Linked DNA regions of Hydrogenispora ethanolica. The protein of the gene in region 1 binds, or shares a complex with, the protein of each later gene. Links are inferred from orthologs where the notes say so. Each region holds a gene or a part of one and is shown on either strand. Other genes may lie near its edges. The genes, in order: rpsG and tig.

What was found.
Region 2: the proteins of rpsG (region 1) and tig are in contact, whole or in part, in a crystal structure (PDB 3GTY), measured with the Thermotoga maritima proteins. The link is inferred for Hydrogenispora ethanolica from one-to-one orthologs. Residues at the interface, in WP_004081843.1 of Thermotoga maritima: Lys34, Lys52, Lys55, Glu59, Arg62, Gln63, Glu66, Asn67, Lys69, Val71, Arg95, Ala109, Lys110, Lys111, Gly112, Arg113, Pro114, Glu117, Glu121, Ile124, Ala125, Tyr127, Asn128, Asn129, Thr130, Gly131, Lys135, Asp139, Arg142, Met143; in WP_004081061.1 of Thermotoga maritima: Glu122, Val124, Val129, Leu130, Tyr133, Glu188, Gly259, Ile262, Tyr263, Glu266, Ser270, Glu273, Gln274, Glu277, Arg308, Gln311, Ile312, Ser315, Tyr316, Glu325, Arg329, Arg336, Leu363, Phe366, Trp367, Arg373, Leu377, Arg381, Leu384, Glu387.

The regions. Positions count from the first base shown.
Region 1 is NZ_SLUN01000065.1:10,377-14,145, reverse strand. What follows is about bases 793-3,769. They hold rpsG (30S ribosomal protein S7), read right to left. Parts: upstream 2,530-3,769; coding sequence 2,056-2,529; downstream 793-2,055. Other genes in these bases: rpoC (DNA-directed RNA polymerase subunit beta'), read right to left, coding at 3,363-3,769; EDC14_RS25905 (ribosomal L7Ae/L30e/S12e/Gadd45 family protein), read right to left, coding at 3,012-3,269; rpsL (30S ribosomal protein S12), read right to left, coding at 2,548-2,982; fusA (elongation factor G), read right to left, coding at 793-1,998. In the rest of the region: more of fusA, read right to left, coding at 1-792.
Region 2 is NZ_SLUN01000013.1:60,334-76,897, reverse strand. The notes cover bases 7,911-10,777. They hold tig (trigger factor), read right to left. Parts: upstream 10,063-10,777; coding sequence 8,758-10,062; downstream 7,911-8,757. Other genes in these bases: EDC14_RS11845 (D-alanyl-D-alanine carboxypeptidase family protein), read right to left, coding at 10,531-10,777; clpP (ATP-dependent Clp endopeptidase proteolytic subunit ClpP), read right to left, coding at 8,069-8,653; clpX (ATP-dependent Clp protease ATP-binding subunit ClpX), read right to left, coding at 7,911-8,011. In the rest of the region: hisC (histidinol-phosphate transaminase), read right to left, coding at 100-1,215; aroH (chorismate mutase), read right to left, coding at 1,267-1,638; EDC14_RS11890 (HutP family protein), read right to left, coding at 1,644-2,060; EDC14_RS11885 (hypothetical protein), read right to left, coding at 2,323-2,538; EDC14_RS11880 (BaiN/RdsA family NAD(P)/FAD-dependent oxidoreductase), read right to left, coding at 2,557-3,834; EDC14_RS11875 (patatin-like phospholipase family protein), read right to left, coding at 3,831-4,646; ATP-dependent protease LonB, read right to left, coding at 4,889-6,580; more of clpX, read right to left, coding at 6,749-7,910; more of EDC14_RS11845, read right to left, coding at 10,778-11,697; ytfJ (GerW family sporulation protein), read right to left, coding at 12,008-12,442; EDC14_RS11835 (DUF2953 domain-containing protein), read right to left, coding at 12,423-13,118; EDC14_RS11830 (calcium-translocating P-type ATPase, SERCA-type), read right to left, coding at 13,158-15,854. UniProt on the Bacillus subtilis protein: Involved in protein export. Acts as a chaperone by maintaining the newly synthesized protein in an open conformation. Functions as a peptidyl-prolyl cis-trans isomerase.

The DNA.
Region 1 (3,769 bases):
AGTCGCCCGGCCTTGGGAAATCGAACGGATTACCGTTGCATAGCCGAACATTTCCGAGAGCGGAACGTGCCCTCTAATGATTTGAGCGCCGGCCCGGGCTTCCATTCCTTCAATCCGGCCACGCCGGGAATTGAAGTCGCCCATGATGTCACCCATATATTCTTCAGGAGTCGTAATCTCCACCCGCATAATGGGTTCCAGAATAACCGGATTCGCTTTTTTGGCCCCGTCTTTAAAGGACATCGAAGCCGCGACGCGGAAAGCCATTTCGGAAGAGTCAACCTCGTGATAAGAACCATCATATAATGTGGCCTTGATGTCCACCATGGGATAACCGGCCAGGACACCCGTAGTCATCGCTTCCTTAATCCCAGCCTCGATCGGCGGAACATATTCGCGAGGTACCACGCCACCGACGATTTTGTTTTCAAACACAAAGCCGGTACCGGGTTCAAGCGGTTCGAGTTCGAGCCAGACATGACCGTATTGTCCACGTCCGCCCGACTGGCGAACGAACTTGCCTTCGGACTTTACAGACTTGCGGATCGTTTCCCTGTACGCTACCTGGGGCTTGCCAACATTCGCTTCAACCTTAAATTCGCGCAGCAGACGGTCGACAATGATCTCCAAGTGGAGCTCGCCCATACCCGAAATGATGGTTTGACCCGTTTCCTGATCGGTATGAACCCGGAAAGTCGGATCTTCCTCGGCCAATCTCGCGAGGGACAAACCCAATTTGTCTTGGTCGGCCTTGGTCTTGGGCTCAATGGCGATATCGATTACCGGGTCCGGAAACTCCATCGACTCCAGGATAATCGAATTTTTCTCATCACACAGGGTATCTCCGGTGGTGGTATCTTTTAAGCCGACTACCGCCGCAATATCACCAGTGCGAACCATTTCCACATCTTCGCGATGATTGGCGTGCATCCGTAAGATTCGGCCAACCCGTTCCCGTTTGTTTTTGGTTGAATTTAAAACATAAGAACCCGAGGTTAAGACGCCGGAATACACCCGAAAGAACGCCAGTTTACCGACATAAGGATCAGCCATGATTTTAAAAGCCAAGGCCGAGAACGGCTCATTGTCGGAAGCTTGACGGACGAGAGATTCACCGTCATCAGGACTGGTTCCCGATACTGGCGGCAGATCCAACGGCGACGGCAGATAATCCACTACCGCATCCAAAAGCATCTGTACACCCTTGTTTTTAAAAGCGGAACCGCAGATGACCGGCGTAATCTTCGCAGTTAAGGTTCCTTTGCGGACGGCGGCTTTAATTTCGGATTCCGAAATCTCTTGGCCCTCCAAATACTTGAGCATCAATTCCTCATCGAATTCCGCCAAGGACTCAAGCATCTGAGTACGATATTCAGCCACTATATCGACCAAATCCTCCGGGATTGCCGTCTCTTGACTTTTCGTCCCCAAGTCATCAGTATAGATAATCGCTTTCTCGGTAATCAGATCGACCACGCCACTGAAACGCTCTTCCGAGCCGATAGGAACCTGAAGTGGAACCGGATGAGCTCCCAATCGGTTTTTGATCATATCAACGCCACGGAAGAAATCCGCACCGATACGATCCATCTTATTAATGAAAGCGATCCGAGGCACGCCATACTTATCCGCTTGGCGCCAGACGGTTTCCGATTGGGGCTCAACGCCGCCAACCGAGCAGAATACAGCAACAGCGCCATCCAAAACGCGCAACGAACGTTCAACTTCTACTGTAAAATCCACGTGCCCGGGTGTGTCAATAATATTAATTTGATGATTCAGCCATTCACAAGTGGTAGCAGCGGAAGTAATCGTGATTCCGCGCTCTTGCTCCTGAACCATCCAGTCCATCGTAGCCGAGCCATCATGCACTTCGCCCATGCGATGGAGTTTTCCCGTGTAAAATAAGATACGTTCGGTCGTGGTTGTTTTACCAGCGTCAATATGAGCCATAATTCCAATATTCCGAACGTAATGCAGATCAAATTTCTTAGACAATTTTTCCCCTCCAAAAACCTTAAAAGCTCGGGGCTGTGTTTTTTCAACGGCAACCCGTTACCAACGATAATGCGCAAAAGCCCTATTGGCTTCCGCCATCTTATGAGTATCTTCTTTTTTCTTAATCGAAGCACCCACACCTTGAGAGGCGTCAAGAATCTCCGCAGCCAACTTCTCTTCCATCGTCTTTAAATCGCCGCGATTTCGGGCATTGGTAACCATCCAACGAATCGCCAACGATTGCCGGCGCTCCGGCCGCACTTCCACCGGAACCTGATAGGTAGCACCACCAACCCGGCGCGGTTTCACTTCCAAAACCGGCATGACATTTTTTAGCGCGGTTTGAAAAACTTCGATCGATTCTTTGCCGGATTTTTCGCCAACGATATTCATGGCGTTATAAAAAATCCGTTCAGCAAGGCTCTTTTTGCCTTGAAGCATCAACCGGCTGATCATTTCACTCACTTGCTTGCTACCAAAAATCGGGTCAGCAGCCAGTTCTTTTTTAGTAATAAATCCACGACGCGGCACACGAATACCCCCGTTCCTTTACTTCTTCTTCGTAGCAGTAGCTTTCGGTTTTTTAGCACCGTATTTGGAGCGACCTTGCTTACGATTTTGAACACCGGCAGTGTCCAAAGTTCCCCGGATGATGTGATAACGCACACCAGGAAGATCCTTCACACGACCACCACGGATTAGTACAACCGAGTGCTCCTGCAGATTGTGACCTTCGCCCGGGATATAAGCGGTGACTTCCATGCGGTTCGTCAGACGCACCCTCGCTACTTTACGCAATGCCGAATTCGGCTTTTTAGGAGTAACCGTCGAAACACGAGTACAGACCCCTCTTTTTTGCGGGCTACCGTCGGTTTTGATCATTTGCTCTTTATTTACGTTGTAAGCCCAACCCAGAGCCGGAGCGGTACTCTTTTTTGACACTTCCTCGCGACCTTTTCTGACTAACTGATTAATCGTTGGCAAATCAATAACCTCCTTCCGTGTTGCTTATATTATTTGATCAGAGCGACAACTGACGCCCCAACCTCAATCTGGCACAAATGTCCAAGTTCTTTTTGACCAAAATCAACCGCGGTTAACGGAATTTTGTTCTCCTGGCAGCAATCCGTAATCCGTTTCACCAAAAAATCTTCAATGTCATTTGCGATATATACGGCGCTAACCTTATTCTGTTGAATCGCTCGCAAAGTTTGCTTTAAACCAATTACTTTTTCTTTAGCTTCGCGAATGGCCTGGACAGAATGAGCCATCATCGCCTCCAAAAAAGCGCATGAAATAAGTCCCAAATCAGACACTTTTATATTTTAACATCAAATATATACGGTGTCAAGAAATTCTTATCGTCAATCGCTGCTAATCTTGGCGTTGCGATAACGGGACATTCCAGTACCGGCCGGAATCAACTTACCGATACAGACATTTTCCTTGAGGCCGATTAACGGATCCTTTTTACCTTTAATCGAAGCTTCGGTGAGGACCCGGGTAGTCTCTTGGAACGAGGCGGCCGACAGGAAGCTATCGGTTGCCAGCGACGCCTTGGTGATTCCCAGCAGGAGCGGCCTGGCAATTGCCGGTTCTCCACCCTCTGCTTCGACCTTGAGATTCTCATCCTCCAGTTCAAAGACATCGACCAATCCGCCGGGCAACAGATCCGTATCGCCGGAATGTTCAACTTTACGTTTGCGCAACATCTGGCGGACAGTCACTTCAATATGCTTATCATTGATCCAGACACCCTGGGAGCGGTAGA
Region 2 (16,564 bases), on another replicon or contig:
TTATTTCCTCTGAGGATGATAGAGTACAAGCGAATGCGCACCGCCAAGGCACCGGCTACCCGACGTTGTGGTGGTGGTGACGATACCCGCACAGACTTCCTAAGCGGTGATTTCCAAACGTTTCATTCCTTCGCGGAAGGCCCGGAAGAAGCGGTCGTTCTGTTCGGCGGTGCCGAAGGTAACCCGGATGCAATGGGGCAGGCCGAAAGAATGCGTGGCCCGCACGATGATCCCGTTGTGCAGCAAGAAATCGTAAATGGCCCGGCTGTCCTGGCCGCAGTCGATCAGGATGAAATTGGCCTGGGTCGGCAGATAGCCGATGCCCAACCGGTCCAGTTCCTCGTAAAACTGGCGTTTGCCCGACTGCACCAGTTCTTTGCTGAGCTTCATGTGAATCTTGCTGTTCAGCGCGGCGACGCCCGCCGCTTGGGCGATCAGGTTCACATTGAACGGGTCCTTGATCCGCAGGGTCTCGCGGATCAACTCCGGCGCGGCCACCGCATAGCCCAGCCGCAAACCGGCCATGCCGTGAATCTTGGAGAAGGTATGATAGACCACGAGGTTGGCGAAACCCTCCTGCAACAGGCGGATTCCATTGGGGAGCGCCGGGTCATCGGCGAATTCGGCATAGGCCTCATCGACGACTACCAGGACCGAAGCGGGGACCCGCCGCAAGAACCGGACCAGCTCCGTTTCGGTGATGATCGTGCCAGTCGGATTATTGGGATTGCAGATGAAGATCATCTTGGTGCGGTCAGTGATCGCGGCCAGCATGGCGTCGAGGTCGTGGCGGTAGCCGTCGCCCTTGACAAAGACCGGCTTCGCCCCCATCAGGCGGGTCACGATCTCATATTGGCTGAAGGTCGGCTGCGGAATGATCACTTCATCATCGGGATTGAACAGAGCCTCCGCCAGGATCCGGTTGACGTCGTCCAAGCCGTTGCCGATCAGCAGTTGGCCGGGATCCACCTTCAACTCGGCGACCAGCGCGTCCCGCAGATAGAAGTTGTTGGCATCCGGATACTGGGCCACCCGGTCCAGCGCGTAAATAACCGCCTGGCGGACCTCCTGGGACGGTCCCAGCGGGTTTTCATTGGAGGCCATTTTGATGACTCCGTTTAAGCCCAGCTCCCGTTCGACCTCTTCGATGGGTTTGCCCGGTACATAGGGGGGGATCCGATCAATACATTCTCGAAACATTCCGCTACGTTTCATTGGAATCGCTCCTTGTCGTCAGCGTCGCGATGCTGGAAATCCAAAACGGCCTTACCCCGACACGAGGTCGGGCCGGAGCTTTACCGCGTCATTCAGATAGACCGGGCGTAAAGCGCCCTTGTCCAATTCGGTATGGAAATGGAGCATCACCCGGATACAGAGCGGCAAAGCGCCGTCTTTGGCGATCTCTTGGGCGCACATCAACGGCGTATCCGCCAGTCCCAGCTCCCGGGCTGCCACCGCCGGAAATTCGCTGCGGATGTCGGGAGTCACCGTAAAGAAAATGCTGATAATATCCGCCGGCCGTATCCCATTGGCCGTAAAAAGTTCCTGCAATAATTCCCGCGTCGCCGCCAGCACCTGCGCCGGCTGATCCCGTTCAATCGTGGTGGCGCCCCGCACCGCCCATATCCTTGCACTCATGTTGTTCACTCCACCGCCCGGTGGCTCATTCCCACCGCAATCTCGTCCAAATGCACCAGACCGATGCTGAAAAAAACCGCGACGCTGACATGGTCGCCCTTCCGGGCAATCCCGATCTTGCCGCCGATATTCAGACCGATCGCCTTGATCAGAATCTGCGACATTGCTTCGCGGGTGGCGCCGGCGATCGCGCCCTCCTCGGCGTGGCAGTCCTTGATCAATAACTCCCGTTTGGCCGCCACCACCGCCCGTTCGACAATGGCCTTCATGGCGGCGATCGCCTCGCCGCCGTAATCCACCGCCGCCGCCCGGATCTCGTGGTTGCGGTAATATTCCTTCATCGACTTCTCTTCCTCGCGGGAAGAAGTCATGGCCATGGTCAAAGCCGCCTTCGCCACTTCACGGCTGCCCGATTCCAGCATGGTAAAGCCTCCTCGAAAACTCCCGGCCGGAGATTTAGCGATCCATCAAGCCAACAGGCTGCCGAAGCTCCCGGATCCCCGCCGGGGACGGTATAGATAGGAAGTCGCTCCCCCGGCATGGCCTGAAACAACCCGGGTCCGCCTAGTAAAAAAGCACCCCATGGAGTGCTCGATCGTTCCAATATTTATAATTAAATCTACCATACTTTTGCGGCGCTTACAAGTCACTTGTTGCGACTCCGGGGTTAAAATTTGACTTTAGCTAGGGTTGGCTGCGCCGCCCGGAATGGTAGTAACGGGGCTCGCTCCCTTCCAGCCGTTCCGCCAGGACCATGGCCCGGCGCAGCTTCGGATCAAACAATAACGCCTGGACGGCTATTAGCAGCGCAACCAGGATAAAAACCAGCCGCAAACAGAGTTTTTCCCGCAACACCAAATGATAAAAGAGCCGCTCATACCAACGATACCGTCCCGGCACGCGTACCCACCTCCGGACTCAGTTTGCCCGGCTTTGCTCCGCTTCATGCGCCCGCTCCGCGGCGGCCAATCCCGCCGCCACTCCCGAAGAAAAAGCGATCTGCAAATTGAAGCCGCCGGTGTAGGCGTCCACATCCATGACCTCCCCGGCGAAGAACAGGCCGGCGGTACGTTTGGAGGCCATGGTCTTGGGATGAATCTCTTTCACATTCACCCCGCCGGCGGTCACGATCGCCTCTTTCAGCGGCCGCGGCCGGCTGATCGTCAGCTGCAATCCTTTCAATAGCCGCACCAGCTCCAGCCGTTCCTCCCGGGTGATCTGGTGCACCGGCTTTTCGGGCGGAATCTCCGACAGCTTGACCACTACCGGAATCAGTTTTTGCGGCAATAAGTCATCCAGGGCATTCCGGAAGAACTTATTGACATACTTGGCGAAATCGCGCTGAATCCGCTGATCCAGCTCGGCCTCGCTCAAGGCGGGTTTCAAATCGATCGCCAACACCACCGAGAGCGGCTGCTCCAACACCCGGCCGGCGATGCTGCGGCTGAGGCTCAAGATGACCGGTCCGGATACTCCAAAACTGGTAAACAGCATCTCGCCGAACTCGGCTTCCAGGACCTTTCCCTGATAATAGCCGCTGACCCGCACATTGGTCAGGGCCAGTCCCTCCAGGTCTTTTACCCACTCCTCCCGGGTCTCCAAGGGGATCAGGGAAGGCCGGATCGGAGTCAGCGTATGGCCGGCCTGGGCGGCGAGACGATACCCGTCCCCGGTGCTGCCGGTGCCCGGATAGGATGCGCCGCCGGTGGCGATGATCACCGCCCGGGCGCCGAACTCCCGGCCATCGGCACAACGCACCCCGGCGATCTGCCCGTCCGCGATCAACAGTTCCGACACTTGCGCTTCGCAGACCAGCGTCACGCCATGGCGGCGCAGCGCCTGGGCCAAGGCGTCGACCACTTCCCGGGCCTGATCGGATTCGGGAAAGACCCGTTTACCCCGTTCCACCTTGAGGCGGACTCCCAGCTCATTCTGGAAGAGATCCATCACCGCCTGGGCATCGAAGTTCTGAAAGGCGCTGTATAAAAAGCGGCCGTTTCCGGGGGTATTCGCCACCAGCTCGGCCAATTCCGACTGGTTGGTCAAATTACAGCGGCCGCCGCCGGTGATCGCCAGCTTCCGGCCGATCGAACGGTTCCGCTCGATCAGGACGACCCGGGCGCCGGCTTTGGCGGCGGTCAGCGCCGCGATCGTCCCGGCCGCTCCCGCTCCAACGACAACAATCTCGGTATTCATGATGTGTAGCTTACCAAACCTTTCTTTTGGAACTCAAGGATCCGTTGCTGGAGCTCGGGGATGACCCGTTCCGCGGCCGCCCGGCCGATGCCGATGCATTCCTTGGCCCGTTGAAAATGGAGGGTCCCGATGTTTCCCAGTTGCGGAGCGATGGTCAGATCCGCCAGGCCCAGCTGGCTCTCGTCCAGCCGGTTCCCCATGATGTCCAATACTTTGGACAATACGTCAAAGACCGAATTGATCTGGTGCTGGGTATGATCGAAGCCGACATTCACCGCGATCACGAGGTCCCCCTCCATCTCCTTGGCCACCGTCACCGGAACGCCGGCCACCACTCCGCCGTCCACCAGAATTCTGCCGTTCACTTCCACCGGGTTGAAGACCCCCGGTATGGAGATACTGGCCCGGATGGCCGGAGCCAACGGGCCCTCCTTGAAGATGACCGCCTCGCCGCTGAATAGATCGGTCGCCACCGCCCAATAGGGCAAGAACGTATCGCCAAAACATTTCTTCTTGGTCAACAGATCGATCAGCGTCTGCACTTTGACGCCATCGATCAGCCCCAGCCTGGGCAGGCGCAGATCAATCAGATCCTCCCAACCAAGATACTCGACCAACTGACCGAGATAGTAAAGGTCCGTCCCCACGGCATAGGTGCCGCCGATCAAGGCCCCCATGCTGGTCCCCACGATCCCCGCGAGCCGAATCCCCGATTCCTTTAGCACCTGCAAAACTCCGATATGGGCGAAGCCGCGCGCGCCGCCGCCGCCCAACGCCAGGACGATTTTGGGATATGCAGAATTCGTATTCACGGGTGAACCCCTTCCTTTCTACGAATCAAAAGGCAGCCCGGATCATCATTTCAACGCGGCGACATTCTCCCGACTCTATTGTACACCATGGCTTGGGATTGTTACCGGAGGTTCCGGAAAAAACGTTGGTATCAAAGCGGCTCACGGTATGGACGTTCTAAGTTATTTCGAGTCCTTCGTCAAATTCCCTTCCGGACATCCGCCGAAGATCAATAAAAAAATGGGGGCTTCGGCCCCCTGTCTTACGCGGTTATCAATTGTTCGTTGTTGAGCAGTTTTTCGTTATTCAGGATCCGCACCGGCGGCACCTCTAGGTTGGAACGATAGACCGCCAGCTGAATCACTTCCTCGATCCGCTCCACCGGGACGATCTGAATTCCCGTTTCGGATTCAAACATCTCCTGCCAGTTTTCTTTGGGAATGATCACCCGTTTGGCTCCGGCTTCCTTGGCGGCGGCGATCTTGGGGACCACCCCGCCGATGGGCATGACTCCGCCGCGGATGGATATCTCCCCGGTCATCGCCACTTCATTGTCGATCTCCCGGCCGGTGATGGCGGAATAGATGGCAGTCGCCAGCGTGATCCCGGCCGACGGCCCGTCAATGGGGACCCCGCCCGGGAAATTGATATGAATGTCAAAATCGGCCGGATTGACTCCCAGAAACTTGCGGATTACGGTGAGCACATTCTCCACCGATCCCAGCGCCATGCTTTTGCGGCGGATCTTCCGGCCGGCCTGCCCCATCTCTTCCTCGTCCACCACGCCCGTGGTGGTGACCTTGCCTTGGCCGGGCTGAGCGGGAATGGCCGAAACCTCCACCTGGATCACGGAACCCATATTCGGACCGAAAACGGCCAGCCCATTCACGTATCCGACCTGTGGCTGCGGAGGAACCTTGATATTGGGCCGCGGCGAATACTGGCCGCTGTGAATGACCCATTCCACATCTTTCACCATGATTTTTTTGCGGCCCTCGGTGATGGCCAATCCCGCGGTGATCTGAATCAGATTCACCGCGTCCCGGCCATTGGTCGCGTATTTGGTGATGATCGACATCACCCCGGCTTCCAGCTCAAAGCTGATCTTCTTGGCGGCGTTCCCGGCGATCCGCTCCACATCCGCCGGAGCGAGGGGTTGGAAAAAGATCTCCACGCACCGGGAACGAATGGCCGGAGGAATCTCTTCCGGGGTCCGGGTGGTCGCTCCGACCAATCGGAAATCCGCCGGCAAGCCATTCTGGAAGATATCATGGATATGATGGGGAATATTGGCGTCCTCGGAGCTGTAGTAGGCGCTCTCCAGAAACACCTTTCTGTCTTCCAGCACCTTCAACAGTTTGTTCATCTGAATCGGGTGCAGCTCTCCGATCTCATCGATAAAAAGGATGCCGCCGTGGGCTTTGGTGACCGCGCCCGGCTTGGGCTGCGGAATACCCGCGATTCCCAAAGGTCCGGCGCCTTGATAGATCGGATCATGGACCGATCCGATGAGCGGATCGGCGATGCCGCGGTCGTCGAAACGGGCGGTCGTCGCATCCATCTCCACAAATTTAGCGTTTTCTTTGAACGGAGATAGCGGCTGCTTTTTGGCTTCCTCCAAAATGACCCGGGCGGCGGCGGTTTTGCCGATGCCGGGCGGTCCGTAAAGCAGCACATGCTGGGGATTGGGCCCGCATAACGAGGCCCGGAGCGCTTTTAATCCGTCGTCTTGTCCGATGATCTCTTCGAAACTGGCGGGCCGGGTCTTCTCGGAAAGCGGTTCGGTCAGCGAGATCCTGCGCAATCGCTGTAATTTCTCCATCTCTTTCCGGGACTCCCGGTCCACCGCGGTTTTATTGCCCTGCTGCGAACGGAGCAAATTCCAGAAGTATAACCCGATGACAATCGCAAAAAACAGATTAATCAGCCCGATGACATTTGCCACAACTTCCATTGCGATGACTCCTTTCCTAAGGAAATCACCCATAGTATCTGCTCGATCGCTGCGAAATAAACCCGAATCGCTAACTTTCTGTCCAGATTGTGACAAACCCCCGGATGGCCCGAATGGGCATCGGAAAAGGATACGAAAAAACCGGCGGGTTCGCCGCCGGTTGGGAAACTAGGCTGTCTCTTCCTTCTTTTTCTTGCGCGACTCGGCCATCATCAAAATGGCCTCGCCTTTCTCTTCCACCATATTCTTGGTAATGACGCAGCGTTTAACGTCGCTCCGCGACGGCAGCTCATACATCAATTCCAACAACAGTTTCTCAATAATCGCCCGCAAGCCGCGCGCTCCGGTATTCCGTTTGATCGCCAGCTTGGCGATGAGCTCCAGCGCCTCGGATTCAAAACTTAGCTCGATGCTGTCGAGCTCGAAGATTTTCTGGAACTGTTTGACCAGGGCATTCTTGGGTTCGGTCAGAATCTGCACCAGAGCCGCTTCGTCTAAGGCATCCAGCGCCACCACAATCGGCAGCCTGCCCACGAATTCGGGGATCAAGCCGTATTTCAGGAGATCCTCGGGCAGAATCTGGCGCAAAATCTCGCCCACCGGCTTTTCGACCTTGGACTTGATCTCCGCGCCAAAGCCGAGCGTCTTTTTACCGGTACGGGTCTCGATGATCCGGTCGATGCCGTCAAAAGCCCCGCCGCAGATGAACAAGATGTTCGTGGTATCGATCTGGATAAATTCTTGATGCGGGTGCTTCCGGCCACCCTGAGGCGGGACGGAGGCGGTGGTTCCCTCCAGGATCTTCAGTAGCGCCTGTTGAACGCCTTCGCCGGAAACATCCCGGGTAATCGAGGGGTTTTCGGATTTTCGGGCTATCTTGTCGACCTCGTCGATATAGATGATCCCTTTCTCAGCCCGCTCGACATCGTAATCGGCCGCCTGAATCAGCTTCAGCAGAATATTCTCGACGTCTTCTCCGACATAACCCGCTTCGGTCAACGAAGTCGCGTCGGCGATCGCAAAGGGCACATTCAAAATCTTGGCCAACGTCTGGGCCAACAGCGTTTTGCCGCAACCCGTCGGTCCCAGCAGCAAAATATTGCTTTTTTGTAATTCGATATCTTCAAACCGCTCTTCGGAGTTAATCCGCTTATAGTGATTATAGACCGCCACCGCCAAAGTTTTTTTGGCATCATCTTGGCCGATCACGTACTGGTCTAAAATCTCCTTGATCTCCTTGGGTTTCGGATTGTTGACAAGGTCCAAGCTTCCTTCTTCGCTCAATTCCTCATCAATAATCTCATTGCACAATTCGATGCATTCGTCACAGATATAGACTCCGGGGCCTGCGATCAATTTCTTGACTTGCTCTTGGGCCTTACCACAAAATGAACATTTCAACTGGCCTTTTTCATCTCCAAATTTCAGCATGCCTTCACCTCGTTTCGGAATCTAGGCGGTTCCTCAAAGAAGGTTCTCATTGGGCCCCTACTTATTTTTATAATAAATTTCGTCGATAATACCATACTCTTTGGCTTCGTGGGCCGACATCCAGTAATTGCGGTCGATGTCGCGTTCGATCTTCTCCATCGGCTGGCCGGTGTGGTTCACCAGGATATGGTTGCCGATCTCCTTCAAACGCAAAATTTCCCGGGCCTGAATATCGATGTCCACCGCCTGACCTTCGGCGCCGCCATGCGGTTGATGAATCATCACCCGCGAATTGGGCAGGGCGAACCGTTTGCCCTTGGCGCCGGCAGCCAACAGGAGCGCTGCCATGCTAGCGGCGATTCCAATACATACGGTGGCTACCTGGGGACGGATAAACTGCATTGTATCATAGATTGCCAACCCGGAATAGACGACTCCGCCGGGACTGTTGATGTAGACCGAAATGTCCTTATCCGGATCTTCGCTCTGCAAAAACAACAACTGAGCAATGACCAGATTGGCCATGGTGTCGTCGATCGGGCCCCCGATAAATACGATTCTATCTTTGAGCAAACGGGAAAAAATATCGTACGACCGTTCACCGCGGTTCGTTTGTTCAACGACAATCGGAACCAAATTCATGATAGATTACCCTCCAATCGATTCAGAAAATCCTTCGACGCTTGTCGCTCCGTCGCGGTTCTGATTAGTAAGACCAGCCATCCTAAAAGAAACGCTGGAGCGACTTATTGAGCGGACGCCGCCGTGGCCGCGCTGGTAATTAAATCCGAGGTTTTTTCCAGCAAGACGGCCTGGCGGATATCGGCGATCCGGCCGTTTTTCTCCAGGTCCTTGCGCAACTTGGCGGCATCTTTCTGCTGATACCTGGTTGCAAGCTCTTGCAGCTTCTCAGTGAGCTCCTCCTCGGTCACTTCCAGTTTTTCCGCCTTGGCCACGCTGTTTAAAACCAGATCGGTCTTGACCCGCTTGACTGCTTCCGGCCGGAAATCCTCCATAATCTCTTCCTTGCCTTTATTGGAGTATTCCTGATATTTTTCAAGTGTCAGACCCTGGTAGGTCAAGTTATGCTCGAAACGGTGCAACAGATCTTCCATTTCCCGTTTGATCAGGGTTTCGGGGACTTCAACCTGGGCGTTTTCGACCGCCTTGTCGATCGCCGCCTGCTGGAAGCGGACTTCCGCCTCCTGCTCGGCGGAGGTTGTCATTTTGGCTTTCAAATCCGCTTTCAACGCGGCGACATCCTCAAAGTCACCGATGCTTTTGGCGAATTCATCATCGATCGCCGGAACTTCCTTGACCTTGATCTCTTTCAAGACCACTTTAAAAGTAGCTTCTTTCCCGGCGAACTCCTCACGGGGGTAATCATTGGGGAATGTTACCTGAAGCTCTTTCTCCTCCCCGACCTTCATTCCGACCAATTGCTCCTCAAAACCGGGGATGAAGCTTTCGGAGCCGATCTCCAGGGTGTAGGCCTGGGCCGCTCCACCGGCAAACGGTTTGCCGTCAATATAGCCCTCAAAGTCGATCACTGCGAATTGTCCGTTTTCCAAAACCGTCTTGTCGCTCAATACCAGTTCGGCATGGCGCTCCTGTAAGCTTTTCAGCCGTTCCTCGACCTGTTCGTCGCCGATTTCGACCGGAGCTTTCTCAATCTCCAAACCTTTATATTGACCCAGTTCGACCTCAGGCAGCACTTCCATGACCAGCTTGAATTGGAAGGGTTGATCCTCGACGAAAGCCTCCGTCATCTCCAGTTTCGGCTGATCGATCGGATTCAAATCCATCTCATTCAATGCCTGCAAATAGCCTTTGGTAACCAGGATTTCCATGGCTTCTTCATACAGAACGGACTTTCCGAAGTGGGCCTCCAGCACCGACCGGGGAATGTGTCCCTTACGGAAGCCCGGAAGGTTGACCTTGTTGACCACCTTTTTATAGCTTTCGGCAAGCGCCTCCTTGATCTCCTCGGTATCCGCGGTGACTCCCAAAGTGACGAAATTCTTGTCTATCATTTCCCGTTGAAACTGCATTTATGCTCCTCCTGAATCTGTACTAATAATATATGTCCGGTTTCCCCTTTTATTGCTTTCGATCTGCATTTCGACAATGGCCGCTAAAACTCCTCTTCATTTGGTTAACTATTTAGTAAACGATGGCATTCCTATTGATTTATGGCTTTTTTGGCTGAAATATGCCTTCGTTTTATCGGCAAAAGACCGAACGTTAAAATCCCACGATCAGGATTGGCGTTTTTGATAATAAAAATAACCCCGGTTGATCTAAAAATCGCTTTTAGTCACCGTGGTTGCGCAACTTCAATTGAAAACGGAAACAAGCATGACTTGGTGCGAGAGGCGGGACTTGAACCCGCACGGTTGCCCACTAGATCCTAAGTCTAGCGCGTCTGCCATTCCGCCACTCTCGCGCGATTGCATAAAGATTATAGCACCCGGCATCCGGGCCGTCAATAGCGAGTCACTGCCAATCCGGACCCGTTTTCAAGAAAACACCTTGGTCCCAAGGGACTTCAACAGGGTCACGGTCTGGTAGGAGAATAGCCGCACCCAGCGGAACAGCCTGTGGAAGAGGCCCTCTTTGCGGACCGGAGCCGCGCTCACCAATGGCACCTTGCGCAGCAGTCGATCGCCGAAGCGGACTTGCAATTCCCCGATCTGCTGCATTTTTTCGACCGGCGCCTTCACCGCCGGCGGAAGCGCCACATTGACCTGGACTTGCTGAGCGGCGCCTCTGGGAATTACCAAAGTCACCGGACGGTTCGCCAGCACCGGAACACGCTGCCGGATCCCGTCGCGGACCCGGACGGCGCCCATTTTTTCCTTGGGACTGACCACCGTGAGCAGTTGGTAATTGGCAAACCCGTATTGGAATAAAGCTTCGGCGTCGGCATAGGTCTGCCGGCTGTTCAGCACCACGCTGATCAGGCGGTGGCCATCCTTAGTGGCGGAAGAGACCAAACAGTTGCCGGCTTCCCTCGTATACCCGGTTTTCACGCCGTCGGCCAGGGGATAGCGCCACAGCAGCTTATTATGGTTAATCATCAGCCGGTCATAGGGATGGCCCGGCCAGGAGATGGTCTTGCGCTTCGTTTTGACGATTTCGTCAAAAACCGGATTATGCAAGGCGTACCGGGTAATCAGCGCCAGATCCCGGGCGGTGGTGTAATGGTTCGGCGCCGGCAGGCCGTTGCAATTCTCGAAACGGGTCGACTCTGCCCCCAGGGCATGCGCTTTGGCGGTCATCCATGCGGCGAACTTCTGCTCCGACCCTGCCAGGGCCTCGGCGACAGCGACCGAAGCATCATTGCCGGAACTCAGTAAAACCCCGTACAACAAATCATTGAGTTCGTGAACTTCCCCCGCCTTCAACCAAATGGAAGAGCCCTCGGTCCCTTCGGCATTGGCGCCGACCGTGATCTTTTGCCGCAAGTCGCCCCGTTCCAGCGCGACGACGGCGGTCATAATCTTAGTGGTGCTCGCGGGCGGACGGCGTTCATCGGAGTTTTTGGCGAATAAAATCTCTCCGGTGGTATAATCCATTAATACCGCGGCCGATGCGGCCAGATCGCCGGAGCGGAGCGCTAGGGCCGGGGCAGCGTTGAAACAAGGCAAAAAGGCCAGACAGAGGAGGAAGAGGACTTTTTTCATACGAAAGATAGGACTCCTTCATGGATTTGTTCAACAGATTGATCCCAACTACTATTCGTAAAGCCGAGACGGAAAACCTGCGTTTCGAAACCGGTTATTATTGGAAATAAATTCGAGATTAGAATCCATTAAAAGTAAAATCCATCCGGAACCATCATGGCCATTCCTTCAATTTGAAACGTATAGGATACACGGCAAGTTTCTGTTTTTCCAAAAATAATTCAATCCGTTTCCAGGAATTCCTTTGATAGATAAGTTGAATTCAACTGTCGAGCCGGTATTTCAGAAAAAAACCGCGTTGAACGCGGTTTCAATGGACTTCAGGCTGATTTCTGGAACTGTTCAACATGGACTGAATCTTGTCCAACAGCTGCGGGGCGGTATCCAAGAGCCGGTCGATCAACACGTTGCTCTCCACCGGCAGCAGCTTGGTCTGGTCCTTCCCGACCACTAAAAACGCGACCGGGTGAATGGTGATCCCCGCGCCGCTTCCTCCGCCGAATGGGAAAGCATTGGCTTCCGCTTCCTGGGTGGCGCGATCTTTCTCTTTCTCCTTGGGTTTCGGCTGATTGGTATCAAATTCACTGCCCCCGGCAGCGAACCCAAAAGTCACCTTGGAGATGGGAACAATGACATTGCCATCCGGCGTTTCCACCGGATCGCCCAAGATGGTATTGACATCAACCATCTCTTTGATGTTTTGCATGGCTGTTTTCATGAGGCCTTCAATTGGATGCTCGTTCAAATCCGACACCCCCTTTCAGTCGATAACGCACTCTAACGATGAAGGCAGCAATCATAATATAGCCCAGTTTTACCTTGAATATGCAGTCAAAAAGCATGTCGAGGCGCAGGGCCTGATAGTCGGGGATGATCCGGATCTCGGGCGGCCGGGCGAAGCGGCTCCTTTGGCCCACCACCCCGGCGAGCGTCGCCTTAAGCCCCCACAATAAGCCATAAACAATCGCGGTGCTGGCCGCTTCGCCGGTACCGAACCGGGTATACCAGCGGAACCTTTCAAAACGCCCCCTTCTCTCCAGATCCTCAGCCACCAGCAACCAGTGCTGGTACTTGGCGGGCAGGAAGTAACTTAATAAGGTAATCCCCAAACCGTATTCCTGGTAACGGTGTAAAAATTCCCGCAGGCCGCGGGAATTTCCTTGAAATGGCGATATGGTTTCTGTTACCTGAGCCCTCCGGAACCAAAGCCAGTGGCCTGATTGCTCGGTCTTTTGCTTGATCCCCGCCGGGGTGGGCTGGAGCAGCGTGACCTCTTTCCTGCGTTTGAGCAATCCGCCGAGAAACACCATCTCGTAAAGGAGATGATCATCCGGGCCGATTTTCCGGTAGTAGACCCGAAATTGGACCGGTACGAAAAAGAAGAGACAGATGCTGCCGATAAACAATACCAGTTCGACCACAGACCCACCCCGGTTTCCAGTCTGTGGCTATTTTCCCTCTTAACTTTGAACCCTATGCGTTTTCCAGCGAAAGATGCCCAAATGTTTTTTAATGACATTACGGAATTGAAACAGCAGATCGCTCAGGTAGGCCGAGAGCGCCGTGACCGCCAGGACAAACAACCACTCATTCCAGGTCAGGCTGGTGGTGTAAAAAACCCTTTGCAGCCAAGGCAGGGTCATGGCTCCGACCTGCATGAGAAAGGACAAGAGCGCCGCGCCCACCAGGTATGGGTTCTCCCATAAACCGATCTCCAACATCGAATGCTCCTCGGACCGGCACTGGAATACGAAAAACAGCTGGGCAAAGACCAATGCGGCAAAGGCCATGGTCCGCGCGGTCGCCAGGTCGCCGCCGTCCCGGAGCTTCATGATGTAGACCAGCAACGTGGCGGCGCCGATCATCAGCCCCTGGAAGACGATCTTCCGGCTTAAGCCGCGGCTGAAGATCCCTTCCCGCGGCGAACGCGGCGGACGGCACATCGTATCCCGCTCTCCTTGCTCCAAGCCCAGAGCGATGGCTGGCAACCCGTCGGTGACCAGATTCACCCACAAGATCTGAATCGGCAATAACGGGACCGGGAGCCCCATGGCGATCCCGCCGAACATCGTCAGGATCTCGCCCATATTGCAGCTGAGCAGGTAGCGGATGAACTTGCGGATATTCTCGTAGATGGTCCGCCCCTCTTCCACCGCGGCCACGATCGTCGCGAAATTGTCATCGGCAATCACCATCGCCGCCGCTTCCTTGGTGACATCGGTGCCACTCTCCCCCATGGCCACGCCGATATCGGCCTCTTTGACCGCCGGGGCGTCATTCACGCCGTCGCCGGTCATGGCCACGATCTCGCCGTTCTGCTTGAGCGCCCGGACCACCCGCAGCTTGTGATGGGGCGAGACCCGGGCGAAGATGTCGATCTCCCCGATCACCTTAGCCAGCGCGGCATCGGACAACTCATCGAGTTCCGCGCCGGTGATGATCTTCCCCGCCGGCCGCAGCAGGCCGATTTGTTTGCCGATGGCCGCGGCGGTGCGCGGATAATCGCCGGTGATCATTTTAACCTTGATCCCGGCCCGCTTGGACCGTTCCACCGCCAGCCGCGACTCCGGCCGGGGCGGATCGTTCATCCCCACCAGCCCGGCAAAGACCAGGCCCACTTCGGGATCGGGGCCGTCCTTGGCCAGCCGTTCCCGGGGGTCGGCCGGCCGATAGGCGAAGGCCAGGACCCGGAGCGCCTCGGCGCTCCACTGGTCGACCCGGGCGCGGACCGCCGCTTGCAGGGACGGCGTCAGCGGAACAATTCCGGCGCTGGTCACCACCTGCCCGCAACGCCCCAGGAGCACGTCGGCGGCTCCTTTCGTCAATAACCGCCGTTGCCCCTGGGGATCCTGGATCAGGACACTCATCCGCTTGCGGTCGGAGGAGAAGGCCAATTCGCCGAGGCGCGCGGTTTGGCGGGCCAAACGGAGCGGCTCCATGCCGCAGCGCTGGGCCGCCACCAGCAAGGCGCCTTCGGTAGGATCGCCGAGGCTGACCGGCCGCTTCGAACCCGGAGCCTGCTCCAATTGGGCATTATTGCACAGCGCGCCGATCTCCAGCACCTGCCGGAGGTCGGGGGCCGGAGCGACAGCCGCCTCGGTTTCGAGGGAATATTCTTTGACCCCCGTCCAGACTTTGGTGACGGTCAGTTCGTTCTGGGTCAGGGTGCCGGTCTTATCGGAACAAATCACCGTAGCGCAGCCCAGGGTCTCCACGGCCGGGAGCTTGCGGATGATCGCGTTGCGCTTGATCATCTTTTGCACCCCGATGGCCAGCGCGATGGTGACGATGGCCGGCAGCCCTTCCGGAATGGCCGCCACCGCCAGGCTGACCGCGGAGAGAAACATCTGGCGCGGCGGTTCGCCCCGGACTATGCCCATGGTTCCGACCGCGGCGCAGATGCCGAGACAGAGCACCACCAGCCAGCGGCCGAGCTGCTCCAGTCGCTTCTGCAGCGGCGTCTCGTCGTCCTGGGCGGAGCCGATCATCCCGGCGATTTTGCCGATCTCCGTCTTCATGCCGGTGGCGGTGACCACTGCCCGGCCCCGGCCGCCGCAGACCACGGTCCCGGCGAAGACCATATTCCGTTGATCGCCCAGTGACAGCCGGTCCTGGCGCAAGACCGCCATGGTTTTGACGACCGGCAGTGATTCTCCGGTGAGCGTCGCTTCATTCAATTCCAGATCGACCGCGGCGATGATCCTCCCGTCGGCGGCGACTTTATCGCCGCTTTCCAAAATGAGAATATCCCCGGGGACCAAATTTTTGGCCGGAATGCGCTGCACCTTGGAATCCCGCAGCACATGGGCCAGGGGCGCCGTCAGCTCCCGCAGCGCAGCCAGGGATTTTTCGGCCCGGAACTCCTGCACAAAGCCGAGCACCGCATTGAGCACCACGATCGCGACGATCGTGATCGCATCGGCCTTTTCGCCGAGCAAGCCCGAGACGATAGCCGCGCCGATCAGGACCAGTACCATAAAATCGGAGAATTGCTCCAAGAAGATTCGGAATGGCGCGATCTTCCGGTGTTCTTCCAGTTGGTTGGGGCCGGCTTCTGCCAAACGCTTCCCGGCCTCGCCGGTCGTTAACCCCCGCTCGGCATGGCTGGAAAAAGCCTGAACGGTTTCATGAGTCTCACGATTGAACCAGCAGGACATGATCGACCTCCCAAAAGCGCATCATCGGTACGCCGCAACCCGTCCCTTGACGCCCGGATGAGATGCGGCATATTTTCCTTGTCGTTGGTTTGCCATCGCACCCGGCTTTTTTCGGATGCGAATCTTGATTCGAATTCCCTTCGTCTTATCGGGTCGTCAATTTTAATTGTATGCCCTGCGCTTTTCCGGCATGCCATCGGAAACGGAGCGTCGGGAGGGATCTCTCGTGTCCTCGGCTGGGGCTTTCGTTAATCTTGATTCTGAAAAACCATCTCCGTTTAGGCCCGCATTTCCAGCCGGAAATCTCAATAAAAAAAGGGACGCGCTCGTGCGTCCCTTCCGCCAAAAATTCTCCTCCGGCATGTGCATTCCGTCTTTCTTTCCTATCCAAGTCACCATTATAAACCCACCGCTCCCGCCCTTAAAAGAGGTTCCCGTCCGACCGGAGACCTTTGAATCCTCCGGACGAAACAGCGCTAGCTCAGGCCGGAAAAGTTCCGACCCGCCGCAGAGTCTCCGCGTCGCGCTCCGGCCGTCCCACCGGGTGGCGGAGTCTCCCCGCGGCGGAGATATCCCTTCCCGGGCGCCGGAAATGCTCTCCCGAGCCCCGGCGGACTCTGCCACAGCTTCGGCCGGGTGATCCCGGGGCTGGGACGAGGTGGTCCGGCCTTCGGGAGAACTCTCCCGCATCCCGGAACAAGTGAGCCGGA